Regions from separate parts of the Thalassotalea sp. LPB0316 genome, predicted to be linked through region 2. Evidence: predicted binding sites of a transcription regulator. Region 2 holds the regulator's gene; the other holds the start of a gene.
The links. Region 2 encodes sigma-54, which starts transcription at its own class of promoters, with help from an activator protein. Its sites were predicted from a motif close to GTTGGCACGNNNNTNGNNT; they were not measured.
Positions count from the first base shown of each region.

Region 1 (3,212 bases), 430 kb from region 2:
TTACGGTCGCGAAGAAGCTTACACCGGCGGTTACAAAGTGTACTTAACCGTACCATCTGATCTCCAACTCGCCGCTCAACACGCTGTTGTTAAAAACCTGTTTGATTACGATTTACGTCACGGCTACCGCGGACCAATAAAAGAGTTACGCCCGTTACCTGATTCACTTGAAGTCGGTCAAACGCTTGAAATAACCCCTGATACGCCAGTTACCGAAGAAGAAATAGTTGAAACCTTAAGTGAGATGACTGGCTTCCAATCACTTATACCGGCGGTAGTGACCTATGTCGATGAACACATGGCGATGGTGACTTTTGAGGATTTATCAACCGGTGAAATTCCGTGGCAAGGCATGAGTTGGGCACGTGAATTTATTAGTGACTACAAGCAAGGACCTCCGCCTCAAACGCCTGACGATATCATCAAGCGCGGTGACGTGGTTTTTGTCAAATCAATCAACGAGCAGCAATTTGCACTGAGTCAGCTACCACAAGTTTCAAGTGCTTTAGTCGCGTTAAACCCTGATAACGGTGCCATTTTAGCAACCGTTGGTGGTTTTAGTTTTAAACAAAGTGAGTTTAACCGCGTTACCCAGGCCAAGCGCCAAGTCGGTTCAAATATTAAACCTTTTATCTATTCAGCTGCGCTTGAAAAAGGCATGACCTTGGCGTCATTGGTTAACGATGCGCCGATCAATAAATGGGATAGAACATCAGGTGTTGCGTGGCGCCCGAAAAACTCACCGCCAGTATACGCTGGCCCTATTCGCATTCGTCAGGCGCTTGCTGAGTCGAAAAACGTTATCGCAGTCCGCTTATTGCGCGAAGTCGGTATCAGTAACACTATCGACTATTTATCACTCTTTGGTTTTTCACCAGACGATTTACCGCGAAATGAATCGCTAGCCCTAGGCTCAGCTTCATTAACACCATTAGAAGTCGCAACGGGGTTTGCAACCTTCGCCAATGGCGGTTTTTTAGTTAAACCGTATTTGATTGAACGCATAGAAGACTCATTTGGCGACGTAATTTTCCAAGCTAATCCTGCACAAGCCTGTGATCCATGTTTGGTAGAAGAAAGCCAAGCGCAACTAAGTGAGCAATCTGAACTATCGACATCAGTCGCATCTGTTGAGCAAATTAAAACGCCAGCCGCGATGGTGACACAGCTAAGTGACATATCAAATTCAACCGAGGTACAACCAACTCAACCAATTGTTCAAGCAGAGCGAGTGATTAGTGCACAAAACGCTTATTTGATGACAGAAGCGCTCAACAGTGCCATTTGGGGCGCTGATTGGTCAATAAAACCGGGTTGGCAAGGTACTGGTTTTAGAGCTCGTTCGTTAAAACGTCGCGATATTGCTGGTAAAACAGGGACGACGAACTCAGCCAAAGATGCTTGGTTTTCTGGCTTCAGCCGTAGAATCGTGGCAACCAGTTGGATAGGTTTTGACGATCCAGCGCGCGATTTAGGTCAAACCGTCTACAATCGCAATTTAGGTAAAGATCAGATCACGGGCAAAGAGTTTGGCGCAAAATCAGCACAACCAGCTTGGATTACTTTTATGGAACAAGCGTTGAACAATTACCCCTATGAACCATTTAGTCAGCCGGTCGATATCGTCACGGTTAGAATCGATAAAGCAACGGGTAAGCTAACCAAGAAAACGGATAAAACAACAATGTTTGAATATTTTAAACTCGGCAGTGAGCCAACAGAGTTTGTCCGCAAAGATACCAGTAGTGAAATATTTGAAACCACGCCAGCTGACGATATTTTCTAAGCCCAAGGCTTGCACCAACTCGGTGCAAGCCAGGTACAAAAATCAGTCAAATTAAGCTAACCAAAACAACAAATAATGGCTAACAAACTGATTTATAACACTATTTAATTAGTGGCATATTAGTTGATTCTTCTCATACTTACACCAATGACTTAACTATTGGTAGGTCAAGAGAGGCGACTGAAATGCTTGAACAGTTCATTCAACAACACCAATTACCAGAAGGCTTTGCACGAACAGCTGAGCAATGGTTTATCCCTGTTGCCAAGCAGCTCAGTTCACAACGGCCTGAGCAGTCACCATTTTTTATTGGTATTAACGGCTGTCAAGGCTCAGGTAAGTCAACCTTAGCGGATTTTCTATCAACTTATTTTAAGCAGCGATTAAACTTAAGCGTTGCGGTACTGTCTTTAGATGACTTCTATCTGCCATCAGCTAAGCGAGCCGAACTCGCTGACACTATCCACCCCTTACTTGCAACACGCGGCGTACCGGGCACACACAATGTAACCTTAATGAAAAAGGTCTTTGATACTTTATCAAACAGACAAACCACGAAATTACCGCGTTTTGATAAAGCTACAGACGATCCGCTACCACAAAGCCAATGGCCAGAAATAACACAGCCAGAAATAGTTATATTTGAAGGTTGGTGTTGGGGAGTCAAACCACAAAGCCAGCTTCAATTAGCCTCGCCAATCAATGCGCTTGAGGAAAATGAAGATATTGATGGCAAGTGGCGCAATTACGTTAATCAACAATTAACCAATTTCCTGCCTTTTTACAAGCAAATGCACTGCTGGTTAATGCTTAAGGCCCCCAATTTCGACTGCGTCGCGCAGTGGCGCTGGCAACAAGAGCAAAAATTGCGTCAAAAAGTCGCAAAGCCAAACAACAGCAAAGTGATGAACGAGCAGCAAATTGCTCGCTTTATTCAGCATTTTGAACGCTTAACCAGCCACGCTATCGCAAGATTACCTGTTGAGTGTGATTACGTTTTTGAATTAGCAAGTGACCGCGCAATCAACGCACTAAGGAGTATGCATGCCATTTAATCCCCCTTGTTTAGTTTTTACCGATTTAGACGGCACCTTGCTCGATCACTTTAGCTATAGCCATGAAGCGGCAATGCCTATGATGGTGAAGTTACAAGCAGCTAATATTCCGATTATTATTAACACCAGTAAAACGTTTGCTGAAGTTGTCGATATTCAGGGCTCGCTCGATATAGAGGCGCCCTTTATTGTTGAAAACGGCGCTGCGATTTTCCTACCAAAGTCGCAGTTTAAGGCCTGCCCTACCGGCTGTGTTGACTTCCAAAATTACTGGCTTAAAAGCTTTAGCCAACCAAGGGCCTATTGGCTAACACTACTTAAAAATGAAGCACAGGAATATCAAGACCAATTTCAAGGATTTTCAGAATTAT
Region 1 is NZ_CP062946.1:1,004,722-1,007,933, reverse strand. It holds gene LP316_RS04445 (penicillin-binding protein 1A) at 1-1,786, shown strand, start outside; gene LP316_RS04440 (kinase) at 1,972-2,841, shown strand; gene LP316_RS04435 (HAD-IIB family hydrolase) at 2,831-3,212, shown strand, end outside.
Region 1: the regulator sigma-54 is predicted to act here: its motif matches at 1,897-1,915, upstream of LP316_RS04440 (kinase).

Region 2 (3,212 bases):
GATACCGTTGCCAATGCCTGTACTTCCCATTTGCTCGCGCTGGGTAAGACTTTGAAGTAAATCGTGTTGGCTTGTCTCAGGGAGTTTACGTGCAGCAGCATCGCAAATAGTATCAAAAAGGCGTTTTTTACTGCTTGCTGGCGCTGCACAAATTGTGCAGTCCAGCGTTAAAATGTCTTGCAACTTCATTTTAGTTAATGTTTTTTCAACTTTTCTTTGTGTTTAATGACTTGACGGTCAAGCTTATCGACGAGCGAGTCGATAGCAGCATACATATCTTTGTCGTCTGATGACGCATGGATCTCACCGCCATTTAAGTGCAGCGTCGCTTCCGCGATTTGCTGTAATTTCTCTACATTTAGAACAACGTGCACATTGTTGATGTGATCGAAATGTCGTTCTAGCTTTGCAAACTTTGAGTTGACGTATTCGCGCATTGAGTCGGTAACTTCTACATGATGACCAGAAAGATTAATTTGCATAAGCTTTTTCCTTTTTTCTAAGTTTACAATAAACTTTTTCTTTGATTTGACGGTGGAATAGATAAAGACTCTCGGTATTTAGCTATCGTCCGTCGTGCAACATTAATACCTTGCTCAGCTAACAAGTCGGCCATTTTGCTATCGCTTAATGGCTTAGATGGTAGCTCAGCAGATACTAATTTCTTAATTAATGCTCGGATTGCGGTCGATGAGCATTCGCCCCCATTTTCGGTGCTTACATGACTTGAGAAGAAATATTTCAACTCAAAAATACCTCTTGGTGTATGCATATATTTTTGTGTTGTCACACGAGATATTGTTGACTCGTGCATATCAACAGCTTCCGCAATATCGTTTAGCACCATAGGTTTCATAGCCTCTGGGCCGTACTCAAAAAACGCTTGTTGGCGCTGGACGATACAATTCGATACTTTTAATAAGGTATCGTTGCGACTTTCCAAGCTTTTAATAAACCATTTCGCTTCTTGCAAGTTTGAGCGAATAAATTGGCTATCTTCTGACGACTTCATTGACCGTGACATTGCAGCATATTGCTGGTTAATCGACAGTTTTGGCGCCGTGTCTGGATTGAGCTCTACGACCCAACGGCCGTTCTTTTTCTCTACTGATACGTCAGGAATAATGTACTGCTCTTCCGACTTTATCACGCTGTCGCCTGGGCGCGGATCAAGACTTTGGATTAACCTCATCACTTCGCGTAATTGATCTTCTTTCAATTTCGTTTTGCGCATTAATTGACGATAGTCTCTGTTACCTAACAAATCAATGTGGTCTGAGATAATTTGTTTGGTTTCTGCTAGCCAAGGTGTTTGTTTGTCAAATTGATTGAGTTGAATTAATAAACACTCGGCAATTGAGCGCGCACCAACGCCAACAGGATCAAACATATTGATGCGTTTGAGTACGGCTTCAACTTCGTCGAGCTCAACCTCGTCATCGCCTAAGCTTTCTAAAATATCTTCGGTAGATACAGTTAAATAGCCAGCATCGTCAATAGCATCGATAATAGCGGTGGCAATGGCTTTATCTGTTTCGGTAAACGGTGTTAACTCCATTTGCCAGCGTAGGTGATCTTGAATAGATTCAGTCGTTTCACCTTGATAGGTGTAGTCTTCTGACAGCGGGCCGGCGCTAGAGCCAGATAAACTCGCACTATAGTTATCGTCCCACGTAGTATCCATAGATAACTCTTCGGGAATATCGGTTTTTTCCAACCCATCACTGGCATTTACTTCATCGGAACTAGGCAGAGGATCTTCACTGCCTTCATTTGACGAGGCCGTTTGGTTTTCACCCATAAACGCTTCTTCAAGCTTGTCTGGTTGGCTTTCTTCATTGGTTTGGGTTGCGTTTTCGTCAACTTCCAATAATGGGTTGCTTTCCAGTGCTTCTTGAATTTCTTGTTGTAAATCCAATGTCGACAGTTGTAGCAACCTGATTGCTTGCTGCAACTGTGGGGTCATTGTTAGCTGTTGTCCGATACGGAGTTGTAATGATGGACGCATGTAGCTTTTATTATTCCTATCTATTTACAAACGCGAAGTGATTGTCACTTCTTTATCTTAACTATAGCGTGAATTGTTCACCTAGGTACACATCTCTGACTTGTTGATTAGCAAGAATTTGATCCGCGTCACCTTCGGCGATTAATTCACCATGGCTGACAATATAAGCTTTTTCACAGACATCAAGGGTTTCCCTAACGTTGTGGTCGGTAATTAAGATGCCAATACCGCGCTGTTTTAAGTGCAAAATGATCTTTTTAATATCGCCAACCGAAATTGGGTCAACGCCAGCAAAGGGTTCATCGAGTAAAATAAACTGAGGATCAGCAGCCAAAGCGCGAGCAATCTCGACACGTCGACGTTCACCACCAGATAAACTCATCCCTGTATTATCTTTTATATGGCCTATATTGAATTCTTCAAGTAATAATTCAAGTTTTTCAATACGTTCGACCTCTGACAAGTCTTTACGTGTTTGTAAAATAGCCATGATGTTGTCGTGCACGGACAACTTTCTAAAAATAGAGGCTTCTTGCGGCAAGTAGCCTAAACCTTTACGGGCGCGCTCGTGCATTGGTGCTAACGTTAAATCTTCACCATTTAACTCGATTGTGCCTTTGTCGTTAACGACTAAGCCGACAATCATATAAAATGACGTTGTTTTACCTGCACCATTTGGGCCGAGTAGGCCAACGATTTGCCCTGTTTCAACACTGAGCCCAACATTTTTAACGACTTGACGTCCCTTGTAGGATTTCGCCAAGCCCTGTGCCTTCAATAAACCTGCTGACATTAGTTATCTTTCACTTCGTCTTTTGTTTTTGGTTTTAATATCGTGGTGATACGCTCTTTGGGTTTACTTTTCGCTTCTAGTTGTTCGGTTAAGGTGTTGTAGATGATTTTGTCACCATTGACTTCGCTGCCTTCTTGGCTCAACTTGGCGTTACCTGAAATCGTTATCGTATTAATTGATGGCTCATATGTAATTTCATTGGCTTCGAGTTTTATTGGCGTACCATCTTCGAGCAGTTGTTCAAAAATTGCTGGTGAGCCTTTTGCGATATAAGTTTCACTGTCACTGGCTTCATCTTCAATGACTTGCACTAATTCAGCGTGAATTTTTAATGAGCCTTGCGTGATGATGACATCGTCGATATAACTGGCGATCCGGTTTTTCAAATCACCTGCGGTTCTATCTGCGCTA
Region 2 is NZ_CP062946.1:1,436,204-1,439,415, forward strand. It holds gene ptsN (PTS IIA-like nitrogen regulatory protein PtsN) at 1-189, opposite strand, end outside; gene hpf (ribosome hibernation promoting factor) at 195-482, opposite strand; gene LP316_RS06280 (RNA polymerase factor sigma-54) at 506-2,008, opposite strand; gene lptB (LPS export ABC transporter ATP-binding protein) at 2,070-2,801, opposite strand; gene lptA (lipopolysaccharide transport periplasmic protein LptA) at 2,801-3,212, opposite strand, start outside.